Regions from separate parts of the Streptomyces sp. LE64 genome, predicted to be linked through region 1. Evidence: riboswitches for the same ligand, from Rfam matches in the RefSeq annotation. Region 1 holds a riboswitch; each other region holds the start of a gene.
What was found. Region 1 has a riboswitch for cyclic di-AMP ahead of ACSMX9_RS15695 (M23 family metallopeptidase). Riboswitches for the same ligand answer to the same signal wherever they lie in the genome.
Positions count from the first base shown of each region.

Region 1 (6,434 bases):
ATTCCTGGAGCCGTTCGGGGCTGATGTTGGAGGCGGCGACGGCCCGGACCTTGCCGGCGCGGACCAGGTCGTCCAGGGCGCCGACGATCTCCTCCACCGGCACGGTCACATCGTCGAAGTGGGTGTAGTACAGGTCGATGTAGTCGGTGCCGAGCCGGGTGAGGGAGGCGTCCGCGGCGGCCTTGACGGTGGTGGCGGAGAGGCCCTTGTAGTCGGGGTGGGAGCCGACCTTGGTGGCGACGACGACGTCCGCGCGGTTGCCGCGGGCGGCCATCCACCGACCGATCAGGGTTTCGGACTCGCCGCCCCGGTTGCCGTCCGCCCAGGCGGAGTAGACGTCGGCGGTGTCGAGGAAGTTGCCGCCCGCGTCGGCGTAGGCGTCGAGCACGGCGAAGGTCTGGGAGGTGTCCGCGGTCCAGCCGAAGACGTTGCCGCCGAGGGCGAGCGGGAAGACGTCGAGGCCGGACGGACCGAGCGGGCGCAGAGTGGTCATGGTGCTAGTCAACACCCCTGGCCGGCAACGCCTTCCCCGGACCGGCGGACCTGGTGCGTCGAGGGGACGAACCCGGTCCGCCGGCGCTCTCGCGGTGTGGGGGGACACCCGTCGCGGAACCGGGCGCACGACCGCGTGCGGAGGTGCGCCGGGCGCCTGTGGGGGTGACGGGTGGGTACGGGGGGCCTCGGACCCGGGAGGGTCAGAGGCTGAGGCCCTTGCCGCGCAGGAACGCGGCCGGGTCGACGGCGGCGCCGCCGCCGGGGTGGACCTCCAGGTGCAGGTGGGCGCCGGTGCTCTTGCCGGTGGAGCCCACCGAGCCGATGAACTGGCCGGTGGTGACCTTCTGGCCGACGCTCACGCTGATGGACGACTGGTGGGCGTACCAGAGTTCGGTGCCGTCGTCGAGGGTGAGGACCGTGCGGTAGCCGTACGAGCCGGACCAACCGGCCTGGGTGATGGTGCCGCTGCCGATGGCCTTCAGCGGGGTGCCGGCGCCGGCCGCGAAGTCGAGGCCGGTGTGGGCGCCGGAGGACCACATCGCACCGGACTGCCCGTAGGAGGAGGTCAGCGTGTAGGAGGAGAGGGGGAGCGTGAAGCTCTTGGCGAGCTTCGCGAGGCGCTCCTTCTCGGCCTGCGCGGCCTTGGCCGCCGCCTCGGCCGCCGCCTTCTTGCGCTCCGCCTCCGCCTTGGCCTCCGCCTTGGCCTTCGCTTCCGCCTTGGCCTTGGCCTCGGCCTTGGCCTCCGCCTCGGCGGCGGCTTCGGCGGCCTTCTTCACGGCGGCCTTCTCGGCTGCGGCGCGGGCCGCGGCCTCGGCCTGGTCCTGCTGCTGCTCGGCCTGCTGGAGGATGCGGGTGCGCAGGGCCTCGCCCGCGTCGGTGGCGCCCCGGGCGGCGTCGGCGGTGGTGACGCCGGCACCGGTCAGGGGGGCCACGGCGGGGGTGGCGGCGGCCTTCTGCTGGGGCTCCTCGGCGGAGTCCCCGGGCATGATCGAGCCGAGGTCGAGGTCGGGCATCGAAATCTTGATGGGGGGCTTGCCGCCCTGCGCGGTGGCGATGCCGCCCGCGCCGACCGCGGCGATGACGCCGACGCCCAGGACCGTGGAGCTGCGGGCGAGCCCGCCGCGCTGCTTGGCGACGCGGTGGCGACCGCGCACCGGACGGACGGTGTCGGCGGTGGGGTTCCAGACCTCCCGCGCCTCGCCCTCGGTGACCTCGGGGCCGTACACCCGCTGGTAGGGGGAATGGGTCCCGTCCTCGACGGTCGTGGACGCGTGAGGGGCTTCGGGGGCAGGCCGATTGGACGCCACTGAGGCGTACTCCTTCCTTCCTTCTCGCCTACCGGGTTAGCTGACGGGTTCGGAGCAGGAAGGTCTCCTACGGGTCGCCTTCGCGGGAAGGCGGCCCGATTCACCCCAAGGTGGTGGTTCCCCGGTTCCCTCGCGGGATTCGGCGCGTGCGCACGGAGCCGCCTCTGTGACGGCTGGGACGACCGCGCTGCGTTATCGAACGTTAATAGACCCGGGGCTCGGATTCCAAGCGCTTCCGAGTGATCGTTAGCGCTCACAGCAGGGACTTATCAGGACACGGAGGGGCGCATCCGGGCGAGTTGACGGTCGGACAATATTCCTCGGCGAGGCACTTTTTTCCCTGACGGATACTCAGTTGTTATCGGAACGCGAAGCCGTGACTACAGGGGGTGAGGGGGCTGATGGGAGGCCGCCGGACGGCGGGGCACCGCCCCCGCCGCCGGAGGCGTCAGGGCCGCCGCACCGCCAACATGGCGAGGTCGTCCTCCGGCCCCCCGCCCGTGTGCCGGACGACCTCCTGGGTGAGGGCGGCCAGCAGCTCCTCCGGACCGGAGAAGGCCCGGCCCCGCAGCCACCGCGCCGGATCGAAGAACTCCCCCCGCCCGTCCCGGGCCTCGGACAGTCCGTCGGTGTACACCAACAGGGTCGCCCCCGGCGGGAAGTCCACCTGGTCACAGGAGTCGGGCCACACCCCCAGGTCGAGCATGCCCAACGGCAGCGCCGGACGGCGCGGGAACACCACGGTCAACCCCCCGTCCGGGACCAGCAGCAGCGGTGTCGGGTGCCCCCGGTTGAGGATCCGCACCACGTCCTGACCGTGCGGCAGTTCGGCGAGCACCGCGGTCGTGAACCCCTCGAAGTCGTCGACCTCGCGCCGGCGCACTCCCTCCCGGGCGAGGGCGCGTTCCAGCCGACCCGCCACCGCCTCCAGGGTCACCTCCTGCTCCGCGGCCTCCCGGAAGGCCCCGATGAGCACCGCCACCGCCGACACCGCGCCCATCCCCTTGCCCCGCACGTCACCCACCACCAGCCGGACCCCGTGCGGGGTGTCCTGCACCGCGTACAGGTCACCGCCGATGGACGCGTCCTCCTGCGCGGCCTCGTAGCGGGCGGCGATGTCGAAGCCGCCGATCCGGGCCGCGGGCTCCGGCAGCACGGCCCGCTGGGCCGCCTCCGCGACCTCCCGGGCCGAGGCCAGCCGGGCACTGCTGCGGTGGGTGAGCCGGTTGATGACGACGGCCAGGACGGACACCACGACGATCGTGGCCAGGTCGGTGAAGGACTCGGCCCGCCCCAGGTTGCCGTCCTCGAACCGCTCGCCCAGCATGGCGGCGCAGGCCGCGAGCCCGATGGCCACCGTGCCGAGCAGCCCGTAGAAGGGGGCGGCGGCCAGCGGCGCCGCCGCCAACAGGGGCGCGGCGGTGATCCGGGACGGGGTCAGCTCGTCGTAGAACACCCCGGCCACGATCAGCAGCAGCGGAAGCGCCCGGATGACCCGGTTGCCCCGGCGGGCGCGGCGATGACGCCCGCCGGCCCCCGTCCGCGCACGGGCCCCGGCCTCCGCGGTCTCCTCCTCGGTCGGTGCACCTCCGTGGCCCACGTACCGTCTCCCGCCGCCTGCGTACCGATCGCCGCCCGTCCCAGGCTTGCCCCCGTGCGGCCCGGCAGCGACTCGTACGGGCCGTACGGGTGAGGGCAGCGCACGACGAAGGCCCGGAAGCAAGGGCTTCCGGGCCTTCGTACGGAGTAGCGGGGACAGGATTTGAACCTGCGACCTCTGGGTTATGAGCCCAGCGAGCTACCGAGCTGCTCCACCCCGCGTCGGTGAACCCAACTCTACACCACGTCCGGACCCCTCCGACCACGCCTTTTCCGCTATCGCCCACCCACCCGCCCGGCGGACCCGGCACCCGGTCAACGGGCGCACCGCGGCAGCTGCCCGGTTCGGGTGGCGATGCGGCGGATTCTCGACGGTGGCCGCCCGGCGCCCGTCATCCTGGGCCCATGAGTGACGAGACCTGCCCGGCGTGCGGCGGCACCGGACTCACCGAACACGAACAGCACACGGTCGAGACCGACGAGGAGGGCAGCCAGACGCCCTTGGTGCGGCGGTGGACCGGGGCCTGCGGGACCTGCACCGGGACCGGCCAATCCCACTAGGAGACGCACATGCGCACCTGGTACGTCTGCCTGGGCTGCACCGCCCGGTACCTTCCGCCCGCCCCCCTGCCGCTCCCCCCCGGCCCCGTCGCCCGAGCCCGGGACGAACCCGCCGACCCGGTCGCCTGCCAGGAACCCGCCTGCCGCGAGAAGGCGGCCCGCATCGTCGACAGCGTCGGACTCCCGGCCGAGACCCTCGCCCGCTGGGCGCGCAGGGCCGCCGGCCTCGACGGCGACCGCCGCGCCCCCCGCGGCCACCGACCCGCCCGCGGCCGTCGCTCCGCCGCCGGCCCGGGGGCGGGCCGCAACAAGTTCCTGTGAGGGCGCCGGGGGCCGGCCCGGCCGTCCGGTCCCGTGCGGACCGGGTCGGCCCGTGCGGCGCTCATGCGCCGCCCGTCGCGCCCGACAACGCCGTGCAGCCGCCCGCTCGTTGGGCGCGGTGGCGTCGGAGCCCGTCGCCGACGCCCCGTTCGTCCGGTCCCTCACCGCGCGCCCGCGGCCGGGAATGACGGAGCGCCCCGACCGGTGGAAACCGGTCGGGGCGCTCCGTCGCAGGTCAGAGGGTTTCCCTGGCTGCCGGTGGTAGGCCGTGTGGGACTCGAACCCACAACCAATGGATTAAAAGTCCACTGCTCTGCCAATTGAGCTAACGGCCCCTACCCGCAGAGCATAGCGGGGCACCAGGGACAGGCGGGGCCTGTCCCCCGGTGGTGGCGGGGTCGGCGTCCGGTGGGCCGGGTGGACGAGGGGCCGGGGCCGCCGCCACGGGGCGCACCTTCATCCTGACACCATCGGCGTCCGGGTGCGTGCTGGTTTTCGGGCACGCACCCGAACAACGGCGAACCGGGTGCCGCCCCTTGACGTACAGGCGGCACGAGGGGCGGGCACCCGGTTCAGCGAACGGACCCGGGGTCAGCCGTTGCGCTTCCAGCGCGGCTTGTCGTCGCGGCGGTTGAGGCCGGCGCCCCGGTGGTCGTCACGACGGCCGTACGGGCGGTCGTGGCCGCCGGTGCGGTGGCCGCCCGAGGGACGGTCGTCACGACGGTCGCGGTTGAAGGGGCGGTCGTGGCCGCTGCGGTGGCCGGAGGACGGACGCTCGTCCCGGCGGAACCCACCGCGCTCCGGACGGTCGCCGTCGCGGCGGAAGCCTCCGCGGTCGCCGTCACGACGGTCGTCCCGGCGGAAGCCCGGACGGTCGTCACGACGCTCGAAACCACCACGCCCACGGTCGTCACGACGCTCGAAACCACCACGCCCACGGTCGTCACGACGCTCGTCACGACGGAAACCACCACGGTCACCGTCACGACGGTCATCACGGCGGTCATCGCGACGGAACCCACCGCGGTCGTCACGACGCTCGTCGCGGCGGAAGCCTCCGCGGTCGCCGTCACGACGGTCGTCCCGGCGGAAGCCCGGACGGTCGTCACGACGCTCGAAACCACCACGCCCACGGTCGTCACGACGCTCGTCACGACGGAAACCACCACGGTCACCGTCACGACGCTCGTCCCGGCGGTCATCGCGACGGAACCCACCGCGGTCGTCACGACGCTCGTGCGAGGGGCGCTCCTCGGCGACGGGGGCCGCCGGCGCTTCCTGCGGGGCGGGCTCGGCCGCAGCGGCCTCGGCCGCCTCGGCGAGGGCCGTCTCGGGGTCCTCACCGCGCTCGCGGGCCGCGCGGGCGATCAACCGGTCGGCCTCGTCGCGCAGTTCGGCGGCGCGGCGCTGGGCGCGCTCCAGCTGCTTGGCCAGGTCCTGGACCTCGCGCTCGGCCTGCTTGGCGGCGCCGGACACCGAGTCGGCCTGGACCTCGGTCATCGAGCGGGCGCCCGTGATCTCGGCGACCTCGGGCTCGAACACCCCGCCGCCGCCGACGATGTGGCGCGAGGCGTCGACGCCCGCGTCCTCCATCAGCCGGAAGATCTGCCGACGCTGGTGCGGCAGCGCCAGCGAGACGACCGTGCCGGAACGACCGGCGCGCGCGGTGCGGCCCGAGCGGTGCAGGTAGTCCTTGTGGTCGCCGGCCGGGTCCACGTTCAGGACCAGGTCGATGCCGTCGACGTGGATGCCGCGGGCGGCGACGTCGGTGGCGACGAGGACGTTGACGTACCCGTCCTTGAAGTCGGCGAGGGTGCGGGTGCGGGCGCCCTGGGTCATGCCGCCGTGCAGGGCGTCGGCGCGCACGCCGGCGTCGCGCAGCTGCTCGGCGACCCGGTCGGCGCCGAGCTGGGTGCGCACGAAGATGATGGTGCGGCCCTTGCGGGCGGCGATCGCGGCGGTGACCGGGGCCTTGTCGCGGGGCTTCACGATCAGGATGTGGTGGGTCATGGTGGTGACCGCACCGGCCGAGGGGTCCACCTCGTGGGTGACGGGCGCGTTGAGGTAGCGCTTGACGAGGGTGTCGATCTCGTTCTCCAGAGTGGCGGAGAACAGCATCCGCTGGCCGCCCTCCGGAACCTGGTCGAGCAG
Region 1 is NZ_CP199708.1:3,455,783-3,462,216, reverse strand. It holds gene ACSMX9_RS15700 (aldo/keto reductase) at 1-493, opposite strand, end outside; gene ACSMX9_RS15695 (M23 family metallopeptidase) at 696-1,802, opposite strand; cyclic di-AMP (ydaO/yuaA leader) riboswitch at 1,813-1,957, opposite strand; gene ACSMX9_RS15690 (PP2C family protein-serine/threonine phosphatase) at 2,251-3,402, opposite strand; tRNA gene ACSMX9_RS15685 (tRNA-Met) at 3,550-3,623, opposite strand; gene ACSMX9_RS15680 (hypothetical protein) at 3,807-3,962, shown strand; gene ACSMX9_RS15675 (hypothetical protein) at 3,972-4,283, shown strand; tRNA gene ACSMX9_RS15670 (tRNA-Lys) at 4,543-4,618, opposite strand; gene ACSMX9_RS15665 (DEAD/DEAH box helicase) at 4,875-6,434, opposite strand, start outside.

Region 2 (6,434 bases), 2.4 Mb from region 1:
ATGCGGATGTTCCGGCGGGCGGACGCCCCGGCCGAGGGACCCGAGGACCACGCCTGCCAGACGGACGGCATGGTGGGTCTGGGCTGCGGGGCCCGCTCGTACACCTCGACGCTGCACTACTCCTTCGACTACGCGGTGAACGAGCGCGAGGTGCGGTCCATCATCGACGCGTACACCACGACGGAGGACTTCGGCCGGCCGGTGCACGGCCGGTACGTGGCCGGGGGCGCAGGAGGCGGGGAGGCGCGGCGCCGCCATCTGCTCCAGTCGCTGCTCCAGGCCCCGGGCATGGCCCGGGAGGAGTACCGCACCCGGTTCGGCGCCGAACCGGAGGAGGACTTCCCGGGCGAGCTGGCCCGGTTCGCACGCCGGGGCTGGCTCGATCCGGCGGCCCCGGCAGGGGTGCTGCGGCTGTCGGCGGAGGGATTGGCGCACTCCGACGCGGTCGGCCCGGAGCTCTTCTCCCCCGAGGTGCGGGCAGCAATGGCCGCCTACGAGGCGCGGTGAGTGCCGTGGGCGCCGACCTCACGGTGCTGTACCGGGGTCCGTTGGCGTCCTGCGACTACGACTGCCCGTACTGCCCGTTCGCCAAGCGCCGGGACAGCCGGGAGCAACTCCGGGCCGACCGGGCCGCGTTGGAGCGGTTCACCGCCTGGGCGACGGGGTACCGGGACGGCCGGCTGTCGGTGCTGTTCACCCCCTGGGGCGAGGGCTTGGTGCGGTCCTGGTACCGGCGGGCCCTGGTGGAGTTGTCCCGGCAGGAGCACGTGGAGCGGGTGGCGATCCAGACGAACCTGAGTTGCCGCACCGACTGGCTCGACGCGGCTGACCTCGACACGGTGGCCTTGTGGTGCACGTACCACCCGGGCCAGACGCCCTACGAGCGGTTCCTCGACAAGTGCCGCGCCCTGTCCGAGCGCGGGGTGCGGTTCAGCGTCGGGGTGGTGGGGCTCGCGGAGCACCTGGAGCACGCCCGGCGACTGCGTGCGGCGTTGCCGGAACGGGTGTACCTGTGGGTGAACGCGGCCGAGAGGCACGTGTACACCGACGAGGAGGCCGCGGCCTGGACGGAGGTGGATCCGCTGTTCCCGTTCAGCCGTCATCCGCACCGCAGCGGAGGGCTGCCATGCCGGACGGGTGCGTCGGTGGTGTCGGTCGACGGGGACGGCACGGTGCGGCGTTGTCACTTCGTCCCGTCCGTGCTGGGCAACCTCTACGACGGTTCGTACCGGGCGGCGCTGGCGCCGCGGCCGTGCCCGCTGGCGCGGTGCGACTGCCACATCGGGTACGTGCACCTGGAGTCCCTGCCGCTGTACGACGTGTTCGCCGGGGGCGTGCTGGAGCGGATTCCGGCACGGTCCGGGCCGGTGTGGCTACCGCCGCCGGGCGATCCGGACTGACCCCGGCGCCAGCGGCCGTTCAGAGGGGGAGCAGATCGGGGCGCTTGGCCTCGACCCGGTCGCCGGAGGACACCCCGCGCAGTCGGCGTCCGATCCAGGGCACCAGGTACTCGCGCGCCCAGTGGATGTCGTCGCGCCGTTCTTCGAGGACGCCGCGGGGCGGCAGCGGGGGCCAGGGCTGGTCGGGGTCGGCGGGCACCTGGACGTCGAGGACCTGGGCGGCGCGGAGCGCGACCCGGGTGTGCCCCTCGGGCGAGAGGTGCAGGCGGTCGGTGTCCCAGGCCCGGCGGTCCTGCACGGTCCTGAGGGACCACAGGTCGAGGACCGGGCAGTGGTAGCGGTCGGCGATGGCCCGCACATGGCCGTTGTAGGTGGCGATCTTGCCGCGGAGGCGACGGAAGACGGGGACGCCCCGGGTGTCGAACCCGGTGGTCAGCATGACCGTGCCGACGGTGGAGGCGAGGTGGGCGACGGCGCGTTCGAAGCGTTCGGCCACCTCGTCGGGATCGCTGCCGGGGCGGATGATGTCGTTGCCGCCCGCGCAGAAGGTCACCAGGTCGGGGGCGAGCTCCCGGGCCCGGGGTATCTGCTCCTCGACGATCTGGTCGAGGAGCCGCCCGCGGACGGCGAGGTTGGCGTAGCGGAAGGCGTGCTCGGGGAGCCGGTCGCCCAGGAGGACGGCCAGCCGGTCGGCCCAGCCCACGAACGATCCGTCGGGCCCGGGGTCACCGACGCCCTCCGTGAAGCTGTCGCCGAGCGCCGCGTAGGACCGGATGCCGTCAGGGGGGAGGAACGTCGACTCTGCTGTCACATCGACCCATCCTTCCTCGCCCGGCGTGACCTACGCCACCGTAACAATGCCTTCCAGGGGGTTGACGGGACGTGAGAAAGGCCATGCGGTCGACCGGCGCGACACGGGAATAGGGGGACGGCCCGGCCGCGTACAGCGCGACGCGGGGCCGCATCGGAGGATGCGGCCCCGCGTGCGGGAGCTCCCGGCGGGTCGCCGGACGGATCAGACGGAGACGCCCTTGGACCGCAGGTAGGTCAGCGGGTCGATGTCGGAGCCGTACTCCGGCGAGGTGCGGATCTCGAAGTGCAGGTGCGGCCCGGTGCTGTTGCCGGTGGAACCGGCGAGGCCGATCTGCTGGCCGCCCGAGACGGACTGTCCCGCGCTGACGCCGAGCTGCGAGAGGTGGGCGTACTGGGAGTACTTGCCGTCGGCGTGCTGGATGATCACCTGGTTGCCGTAGGCGCCCGCCCAGCCCGCCGAGACGACGGTGCCCGGGCCGACCGCCTTGAGCGGCGTGCCGGCGGGGACGCTGAAGTCGACGCCGGTGTGGTAGCCGCTGGACCACATGCTGCCGGAGGCCCGGTAGGGGGTGCCCACCCCGCTGGCGACCGGCAGGGTGAAGCCGGAAGCGTTCGCAGCGGCGGGCACCTCGGCCGCCGCGGGAGCGGCCTTCGGGGCGGCGGGCTTCGGAGCCGGTGCCTTCTCGGGGGCTGCCTGCCGGGCCTCGGGCGCCTGGGGCTGGGCGGCCTTCGGGGCCGGGGCCTCGGGCGCGGCGGCCTTCGGCGCGGCCTGCTTCGGGGCCGCGGACTGCGGGGCTGCGGCCGGGGCGCCGATGGCGAGCTCCAGACCGGGGCGGATCAGGTTCGGGTCGGCGCCGACCGCGGCCCGGTTGTCCTGGTACAGCCGCTGCCAGCCGCCGCGCACGTCCTGCTCGTCGGCGATCTTCGACAGGTGGTCGCCGATCTTCACGGAGTACGTGGTGACCTCGGCGCGGGGGGTGGCGGTCCGCTCCGCGGGGGCCTGCGGGGCGGCCGGGGCGGTGACGGCGGCGGAACCCTTGGGGGCGGGGGCGGCCTCCCCGGCCTGGGCGTGGGCCTGGGCGGCGCCCATCAGCGGAAGCGCCAGGGCGGCCGCGCCACCGGACCCGGTGAGGGCGATGGCGCGGACGAGCCGGGCGGACGTGGGACGGCGGTGCTTACCCGTCGCGGGCATGGTGCGTTCCTCTCCGGCGCCTACGAGGTGAGCTGTCGGATTCGGGCGGGAGGTGCCCGGCCGCGCTCGCGCGGCTTCACCCCGAGCCGGTCCGGTCGCCCGGACTCGGCGTACTGCGTGTGGGTTCCCCGCTCCTGCCGATGTCGGTACGACGGTGGGTGCCGGACGGTGGCAGGACTCGGCGTCCGCCCGGAGTGAGCGTGACGCTAGGCGAGCCGGAACGGCCCGGACAACCGCGAGCACGTCGATGACCAGGTATTCCTTGATCCTTGCGGGATTTCCCGGTCACCCTGCGTCGACGACGGCGGGGGCCGCGGAACTCAATTCCCGGGCTGTGGACGGCAGGCGGAGCACGGCCGGCCACCACGTTCGGTGACCTCTATGATCCCGGTCACGACCGGCTTCCCCAGGCGGCTTTATTCCCGGCCCAGTTGGGATGAGGGCCACCAAGGTTCGTGAAAGCGACAAAAATTACCATTGCAGGACATAGCGACCAGGGCTCGCCCTCCGTGTTTCACAAGAAAAGCCCATCACATCCCGATTGTCGGACGATGTGATGTCGTATCGTCTGAACCGGCCCGCCGTCCGACGGCGCCGGCGGGGGAACCGGAGGAGCCCCGTGACGCAGCAGATCCCGTCCACCGAGCCCGAACTGACCGGCGTGCGCAACTTCCGGGACCTGGGAGGACTGCCGACCGCGGACGGTCGCCGGATCCGCCACGGGGTGCTGTTCCGCAGCGGCCACCTCGCCCGCGCGACGGCACGGGACAGCCGGTACCTCGACTCGCTCGGTCTGCACACCGTCTTCGACTTCCGCAACGACGCCGACCGCGCCCTCGACGGCCACGACGTGGAGCTCCCCGGGGTGCGCCAGGTGAACATCCCGCTCAGCGACCCGGCCGACGGCGCCGCGTTCTGGCACCTGGTGCGCAACGGCGACCTCACCGAACTCCGCGCCCTGCTCGCCGGGGGGCGCGCCGTCGACCAGATGGTGACGTCCTACCGGGTCATGATCGAGCAGCGGACGGCGGAGCACGCCCGGGTGCTGCACGCGCTCGCCGAGGACAGCGTGCCGGCCCTGCTGCACTGCGCCGCGGGCAAGGACCGGGCCGGACTCACCGTGGCCGTGGCGCTGCTGGCCCTCGGGGTCGAGCGGAGCGCGATCGAGGAGGACTACCTCAAGTCCAACGCGGCGCACCGGCGGTACCGGGTGCGCCGCGACGCGGACGCCGTCGACGGCTCCGCGCCCGAGGCCATGGAGTTGCTGAGCCCCCTCTTCGACGCCCGGGTCGAGTACCTGGCGGCCGCCTTCGAGACGATCGACCGATGTTGGGGCGACACCGACACCTATCTGCGCCGGGCCCTCGGTCTCACCCCCGGGCTGCGCGAGCGGCTGCGCGGACGACTGCTCGACTGAGCCGGTACCCGGCCGCCGGCGGTGTCACTTGGCTCCGACCTCGAACAGCAGCCAGATGAAGGCGGCGACCAGGTGGCCGACCGCGACGTAGATGACCAGTCGGATCCAGATGCTCGGCGGCATCTTGTCCTCCATGCGGGGCGTGGAGGTCCGCGGGGCGACCGGAGGCGCCGCGGGGTCGGTGGGGGGTACGGGTTCGGTCATCGGAGGTCTCCCGGGGTGTGGCCGTCCGCCGGGCCGAGGCACAGCGCGGCGGTCGGACTCTGCAACAGGGTGTGCACGAAGAGGAGGTCGGTGCCGTCCTCGTCGGCGGCGCCGATCCGGTGCGGGGTCAGCGAGTCGAAGTGGGCGCTGTCACCGGGGCCGAGGAGGTGGGTGCTGTCCCCGAGCCTGAGCCGCAACCGCCCGGACAGGACGTACAGCCACTCCTCGCCCGGGTGGACCCGCACGATGTCGCCCTGGGTGCCGTACGGCACCCGGACCCGCAGGGCCTGCATCCCCCGGCCGGAGGCGCCGGCCTGCCAGTACGTCCAGCCGCCGGCCCGGGTGGGCTCCATGGTGGCGGCCTGCACCACGGCGTCGCGGTCGACGACCGTTTCGCCGAGCAGCTCGGAGACCGTGGTGCCGTACACCCGGGCGAGCGCCAGCAGCATCGGCAGGGAGGGCTGCCGTCGACCGGTCTCCAGCCGGGACAGGTGCGCCGGGGACAACCCGGCCGCGGCGGCAGCCGTCTCCAGGGTGAGCCCCGCGCCGCGCCGGAGCTCCCGCAGCCGGGGGGCGACGAGGGGGACCTCCGTCTCCGCGGCGGGGGCCGAGGCGGCGGGTGGTTCCTCGGGAGGGACGGACTCTGGGTGGCTCATGCTTCGATTGAGCCAGAAAAATGCCCCTCGGGCAAATTTCTTGCCCGAGGGGTAAAAAACCGGGATCGCGGTCGCTCCACCGCTCAGCGGACGGCCACCGCCTGCTTCACCAGTGTCCTCCCGAAGTCCCACATGAGGCCACCCCCCCGGTGCGCGTCGTCCATCACGGCGGTGAAGGCCGTGACGAAGCGGTCCACGTCCGCCTCGTCCACCACCAGCGGCGGAATCAGTTTGATCACTTCCAGCCGGTCCCCGGACACCTGGGTGAGGATGCGGTGCCGCTGGAGCAGGGGGGCCACCACCATCTGCGCGAACAGGCCCTTGCGGGCGGCCTGGAGCATGGTCCAGCCGCCCCGCAGCTTCAGCGACCGGGGGCGGCCGAACTCGATCCCGATCATCAGTCCCCGGCCCCGCACCTCGCTCAGCAGCTCGTAGCGGTCCACCAGGGCGGCCAGCCGGGAACGCAGCAGCTCCCCGACGGTACGGGCGCGCTCCACCAGGTGCTCGGACTCCAGCACCCAGAGCACCGCGAGCCCCGCCGCCATAGCCTGCGCGTTCGATCCGAAGCTCGCCGAGTGCACCAGGACCCGGTCCATGGAGGCGTACACCTTCTGGAAGATCCAGTCCCGCCCCAGGGTCGCCCCGACCGGGACGTACCCCCCGGACAGGGCCTTCGCCACGCAGATCAGGTCCGGCTCCACCCCGTCCTCGTGCTGGTGGGCGTAGAAGTCCCCGGTCCGGCCCAGCCCGGT
Region 2 is NZ_CP199708.1:5,864,368-5,870,801, reverse strand. It holds gene ACSMX9_RS26230 (STM4012 family radical SAM protein) at 1-507, shown strand, start outside; gene ACSMX9_RS26225 (STM4011 family radical SAM protein) at 504-1,400, shown strand; gene ACSMX9_RS26220 (SGNH/GDSL hydrolase family protein) at 1,420-2,211, opposite strand; gene ACSMX9_RS26215 (M23 family metallopeptidase) at 2,416-3,405, opposite strand; cyclic di-AMP (ydaO/yuaA leader) riboswitch at 3,408-3,526, opposite strand; gene ACSMX9_RS26210 (tyrosine-protein phosphatase) at 4,025-4,822, shown strand; gene ACSMX9_RS26205 (DUF6126 family protein) at 4,847-5,026, opposite strand; gene ACSMX9_RS26200 (helix-turn-helix domain-containing protein) at 5,023-5,682, opposite strand; gene ACSMX9_RS26195 (aspartate aminotransferase family protein) at 5,766-6,434, opposite strand, start outside.
Region 2: linked by a shared signal. The riboswitch ahead of ACSMX9_RS26215 (M23 family metallopeptidase) and the one ahead of ACSMX9_RS15695 (M23 family metallopeptidase) in region 1 are both predicted to bind cyclic di-AMP.

Region 3 (6,434 bases), 560 kb from region 1:
ACCTGGTGGACCTGATCCACCGCAAGCGGGCCGACCCGGGCGAGGACCTGATCTCGGGGCTGATCCGGGCGTCCGACCACGGCGAGCACCTCACCGAGGGCGAGGCCGCGGCGATGGCGTTCATCCTCCTGTTCGCGGGGTTCGAAACGACCGTCAACCTGATCGGCAACGGCACGTTCGCCCTGCTCACCCACCCCGAACAGCGCGCGCTGCTGCAAGGGTCGCTGAACGACGGGACCGCCGGGAGCACCGGGCTGTTGACCACTGCGGTGGAGGAACTGCTGCGCTACGACGGCCCCGTGGAGATGGCCACCTGGCGGTTCGCCACCGAGCCGCTGCGGCTGGGCGGGCAGGACGTCGAGCGGGGGGACCCGGTGCTGGTGGTGCTGGCCGCGGCCGATCGCGACCCGGCCCGCTTCGACCGCCCCGACCACCTCGACCTGACCCGCCGCGACAATCCGCACCTGGGCTACGGCCACGGCATCCACTACTGCCTGGGCGCTCCGTTGGCCCGTCTGGAGGGGCAGACCGCGCTGGCCACCCTGCTACGCCGGTTGCCGGACCTCGAACTGGCCGCGGCTCCGGAGGAACTGCGCTGGCGCGGGGGTCTGATCATGCGCGGGCTACGGACGTTGCCGGTCCGGTTCACCCCGCGCTGAGGCGGCATTCCGCCCGACGGGGTGCACTCCGGTGGGTATCCGTCGGTGTTCCGCACCGGGTGCATAACGGTCGGGAACGGCGCCAACCGCCTCGCCTACGTGTCAACCCGCTTGTTGACCAGGGAAGTTGGCGCCCGGTGGCCGGTGGGTCGGGTCATCCCCCAGATAGGGGAGGGGGGCGAGTTCCGTGACGAGTGGTGTTGATGTGACATCACATCCGTGATGTTCGCGTGATCTGTGCTGCATTAACTTGTGACAAGCGTTCGACTCCGGTTACGTTCACGACGACTTCGGCGGCCTCCAACCGCCGCGGGTCGGTCCCCGTTGTCGCACGAAAGGCCACCGCATGCTCTCCGGGAACGGTCGTCATCGACGCCCCCGTCAGGCCCCCGCTCTGGTCGTCGCGGCAGGGGTCACCAGCTCCGCGATCGCCCTGCCGCTGCTGGGCGCCACGGGCGCGAGCGCGGCGGAGGCCGCGACCTGGGACCGGCTGGCGGAGTGCGAGAGCGGCGGTGCCTGGAGCGCCAACGACGGCAACGGTTTCTACGGTGGGCTCCAGATCGGCCAGGAGGCCTGGGAGAAGCACGGCGGCCTCTCCTACGCGGTCAGCCCCGACCAGGCCAGCCGCTCCCAGCAGATCGCGGTCGGCGAGCGCATCCTCGCCGCGCAGGGACCCGCCGCATGGCCGGGTTGCAGCGCGGCCGTGGGGCTCGACAAGGGCGGCCCGGCGGCCGAAGTGGACCCGGGCGGTCCGGTGCAGCCCGGCAAGAAGAGCGGCAGCGTCTCCGACGGGGTGTCGGCCGGAGTGACCTCGGGCAAGACGGACGCCTCCCTCTCCACCGCCGACCGGCCGAAGCCGGAGAACGAGTCCGGTGCGTCCAAGGCGCCCACCACCGACCCCTCGGAGGTGCCGAGCTCCTCGGGCACCACCCCCTCGTCGCCGGCCTCGCCCTCCGACTCCCCGTCGTCCCCGTCGTCCTCGCCGGACGAGGGCTCCTCCGAGACCCCCGGCTCCTCGCCGTCGACCGATCCGACCGCTCCGTCCTCGCCCGGTACGGAGAGTCCCGGTCAGACCCCGGGCGAGGGCACCGGAACCGAGTCCGGCGAGCCGGGTGCGACGCCCTCGACCGAACCGTCCGGCACCACCGGCGCCACCGGCGCCACCGAAGCGGGCACGGCGGAGGCCGAAGCCGAGGCCGGCACCGGCCGCCACCGGGGCGAGGCGGCGACCGAGGAGGCCACCGCCTCCCGGAGCGAGGAGAGCATCGGCAAGCACGCCTCCCGCAGCACGGAACGGGAGGCGCTGGACGCCTCGTACACCGTCAAGTCCGGTGACAACCTGTCGGCCATCGCCGACTCCCAGGGCGTCGAAGGGGGTTGGGCCGCGCTCTACGACGGCAACAAGGACACCGTGGGGGGCGACCCGCACCACATCGTGCCCGGTCAGAGCCTCGACCTGGCGCCCGAAAAGCCCGAGAAGAAGCAGTAGTTCGACACCTAATGTCCTAATTTGGCGCGTGGGGTGGAAGTGAGACATGGGTCTCATCGGACGTCCATGGCTTTGAGTTTCACCCCCGCCCATGCATACGGTCAGTGCCGTTCGCTGATGCGGACACCGATCGCCGTCACGCCGAATCCTGCCGACGGTGGCTCGGGACCAGTCGTCGCGTGAAGCGCCGTTGGCAGGAGCGGGGGAACCAAGGTAAGCGCCGAACGGGCCGGCCTCGGGAGTCGAAACGGGACTCCCGACGGGCCACCGGACGGCTAGGGGTGGAGCCGCGCGTCAGGCGCGGCCGGGCACTCACTCGGCCCGAACCCGACAGCTCACCTCGTAGGCGTCGGTGAGGGGATGACTCATGCTGTTCTCCGGCAAGGGCAAGCACCGCAAGCCCGGCAAGGCCACCCGAATCGTCACCGTCGCGGGTGTGACCGGTGCGGCCGTGGCCGCCCCGCTGATGACGGCGACCAGCGCGTCGGCCGCCACCGCCGCCGAGTGGGACCGCGTCGCCCAGTGCGAGTCGGGCGGCAACTGGTCCATCAACACCGGCAACGGTTACTACGGCGGCCTCCAGTTCTCCGCCTCCACCTGGGCCGCCTTCGGCGGCACCAAGTACGCGCCCACCGCCAACCTGGCCTCCAAGGCGCAGCAGATCGAGATAGCCGAGAAGGTCCTCGCGGGTCAGGGCAAGGGCGCCTGGCCGAGCTGCGGCGTCGGCCTGTCCAACGCCCCCTACGGCGGCGGCGCCGCCGTGCCCCAGCAGCAGGCCGCCCCCAAGCCCCAGCCGCAGCAGACCGCGCCGCAGCAGCAGGCCGCCCCCAAGCAGCAGACCGAGCAGCGCGCCGCCCGCACCCAGGACCGCGCCCCGGCGGCCCAGCCCGCGCAGCCGGCCCAGCAGGCGAAGCCCGCCGCTCCGGCCAAGACGGTCCAGACCCCGACCGGCAAGAAGGTGCAGAAGGGCGACGGCGAGTACAAGGTCGTCCAGGGCGACAGCCTGAGCGCCATCGCCGAGGCCGAGGGCGTCAAGGGCGGCTGGCAGCGGCTGTTCGAGCTGAACGACGACATCATCGACGACGCCGACTTCATCTACCCGGGTCAGCAGCTCCACCTCTCCTGACCCCGCGCCGGGGACCCGCTCCCGCCGCCGCGCCGCCCCATCGGTGCGCGCGCCGGGCGCCGGGCACGCCCCGGTCGTTCGGACCACCCCAGGCTCCGGCCCGCCCCGGCCGCGAGCCGCACCCCCCGGTCGAGCCGCGCCCCGGCCCGACCGGGACCCGTCCCCTCGGGTCAGTCCGCCCCGGTGCACGATCCCCGCGCCGGGGCGGAGGTGTGTCCGGGAGCCCCCGGAAATCCGACACGCCCGGGGCTCAAGTGAAGCCCCGGGCACCCATTTGTTTGCGGACGGAACAATTTGGTTTCCGTTTGTCCACAGGGCGGGCGGCCGAGTGGCCGACCTCCCCGGGGCCGTTAGGCTCAGGGGCGGCGGGACCACCGGCCCCGCATACTCGCGTCACATCCCAGAAGGAGATGCTCGTGCCGTCCATCGACGTCGTCGTAGCCCGGGAAATCCTGGACTCCCGAGGCAATCCCACGGTCGAGGTCGAGGTCGGCCTCGACGACGGCAGCACCGGCCGTGCCGCCGTTCCGTCCGGCGCCTCCACGGGCGCCTTCGAGGCCCTCGAACTGCGGGACGGCGACGCCAACCGCTACGGCGGCAAGGGCGTCGAGAAGGCCGTCCTCGCGGTCATCGAGCAGATCGGTCCGGAGCTCGTCGGCTACGACGCCACCGAGCAGCGCCTGATCGACCAGGCGATGTTCGACCTGGACGCCACCCCGGACAAGTCCTCGCTCGGCGCCAACGCCATCCTCGGCGTCTCCCTCGCCGTCGCGCACGCCGCCTCCGAGGCCAGCGACCTGCCGCTGTTCCGCTACCTGGGCGGCCCCAACGCGCACCTGCTGCCGGTGCCGATGATGAACATCCTGAACGGCGGCTCGCACGCCGACTCCAACGTGGACATCCAGGAGTTCATGATCGCGCCGATCGGCGCCGAGTCCTTCTCCGAGGCCCTGCGCTGGGGCACCGAGGTCTACCACACCCTGAAGAAGGTGCTGAAGGCCAAGGGCCTGAACACCGGCCTCGGCGACGAGGGCGGCTTCGCCCCCAACCTCGGCTCCAACCGCGAGGCCCTCGACCTGATCCTCGAAGCGATCAAGGAGGCCGGTTACACCCCCGGCCAGCAGGTCGCCCTCGCCCTCGACGTGGCCGCCTCCGAGTTCTACAAGGACGGCGTGTACGTCTTCGAGGGCAAGGAGCGCACCGCCGCCGAGATGACCGACTACTACGCGGAGCTCGTCGACGCGTACCCGCTGGTCTCCATCGAGGACCCGCTGTTCGAGGACGACTGGGCCGGCTGGAACGAGATCACCAGCCGCCTCGGCGACAAGGTCCAGCTCGTCGGCGACGACCTGTTCGTCACCAACCCCGAGCGCCTGGCCCGCGGCATCGAGGAGAACTCCGCGAACGCCCTGCTCGTCAAGGTCAACCAGATCGGTTCGCTCACCGAGACCCTGGACGCCGTGGAGCTCGCCCAGCGCAGCGGCTTCAAGTGCATGATGAGCCACCGCTCCGGCGAGACCGAGGACGTCACCATCGCCGACCTCGCCGTCGCCACCAACTGCGGCCAGATCAAGACCGGCGCCCCGGCCCGCTCCGAGCGCGTCGCCAAGTACAACCAGCTGCTGCGCATCGAGGAGATCCTCGACGACGCCGCCGTGTACGCCGGCCGCAGCGCCTTCCCCCGCTTCAAGGGCTGATCGGCACGAGCCGCGCGGCCACCCCCGTCCGGGCCCCCGACCGGGAACCGGCGAGGGTGGCTGCGTACGTCCCCGCACCCGGTCCCGTACCGTGTGCGGGGACGTACGCACATCACGGGAGTGACGGGGAGGCCGAGAGATGGCCGTCAAGGACCGGGACCGGTTCTCGACCGCGACCAGGCTGCGGGTGCTCGGCGAGCAGACCGCCGCCCGGGTCTACCGCTCCCAGACCCGCCGTCAGGCGCGCCGCTCCCGCCTCACCGGCCGGGCCGCCCTGCTGACGCTGGTGGTGTGCACCCTGGCCGTCGCCCTCGCCCTCCCGCTGCGCCAGTACGTCTCCCAGCGGGCCGAGATCGCCGACCAGCTCCAGGACCGCGAGGACGCCCGCGCCCGCGTCGAACAGCTCCGGGACGCCAAGGCCCGCTGGCAGGACGACGCCTACGCCGAGCAGCGGATCAGGGAGCGGCTGCACTACGTGCTCCCCGGTGAGATCGGCTACACCATCGTGGACCCGCGGTCCGCGCAGGATCCGCGCGCCGACCGCGGCTCGGCCGACCGCGCCTGGTACGCCACCCTGTGGGGCGGCCTCGACCGGGCGGACCGGCCGGAGGGCACGGGCCGAGCGACGCGGGAGTCCCCGGCCCCGTCCCCCTGACCGTCCGTCCGCACCCCTCGACGGCCCGGGAACCCCCGGGCCGTGCCCGAAACCGAAAGACACAGCCCCAGGCATGGAAACCGCTCCGCCGACCACCCCGCGCACCGAGCCGACCGAAGCCGACGTCTCGGCCTTCCGGGAGCAGCTCGGACGCCCCCCGCGGGGCCTGCGCGCCATCGCGCACCGCTGCCCCTGCGGCCTGCCGGACGTCGTGGAGACGGCTCCGAGGCTGCCGGACGGGGCCCCCTTCCCGACGCTCTACTACCTGACGTGCCCGCGCGCCAACTCGGCGATCGGCACGCTGGAGGCCAGCGGTCTGATGAAGGAGATGACCGAACGCCTGGGCACCGACCCCGAACTGGCCGCCGGCTACCGGGCCGCGCACGAGGACTACCTCCGGCGACGCGACGAGATCGAGGAGTTGACCGGCTTCCCCAGCGCCGGGGGCATGCCCGACCGCGTGAAGTGCCTGCACGTCCTGGTGGCCCACTCGCTGGTGTCCGGGCCCGGGGTGAACCCCCTCGGCGACGAGGCGCTGGCCCTGCTGCCCGAGTGGTGGCGCAAGGGCCCGTGCGTGATGCCCGCGGTCGAGGGCGCCTTCGACGCCGGGGCCAACGGCGGCGGCCTCACCGGTCCCGCGGACGCCGGGGACGACCGATGACCCGGGTCGCCGCGATCGACTGCGGCACCAACTCCATCCGGCTGCTGGTGGCGGACGTGGACCCGGTGACGGGCGCCCTCACCGACCTCGACCGCCGGATGACCATCGTCCGCCTCGGCCAGGACGTGGACCGCACCGGTCGGCTCG
Region 3 is NZ_CP199708.1:4,018,308-4,024,741, forward strand. It holds gene ACSMX9_RS18220 (cytochrome P450 family protein) at 1-659, shown strand, start outside; gene ACSMX9_RS18225 (transglycosylase family protein) at 1,006-2,148, shown strand; cyclic di-AMP (ydaO/yuaA leader) riboswitch at 2,324-2,512, shown strand; gene ACSMX9_RS18230 (LysM peptidoglycan-binding domain-containing protein) at 2,516-3,274, shown strand; gene eno (phosphopyruvate hydratase) at 3,691-4,971, shown strand; gene ACSMX9_RS18240 (FtsB family cell division protein) at 5,111-5,626, shown strand; gene ACSMX9_RS18245 (DUF501 domain-containing protein) at 5,700-6,287, shown strand; gene ACSMX9_RS18250 (Ppx/GppA phosphatase family protein) at 6,284-6,434, shown strand, end outside.
Region 3: linked by a shared signal. The riboswitch ahead of ACSMX9_RS18230 (LysM peptidoglycan-binding domain-containing protein) and the one ahead of ACSMX9_RS15695 (M23 family metallopeptidase) in region 1 are both predicted to bind cyclic di-AMP.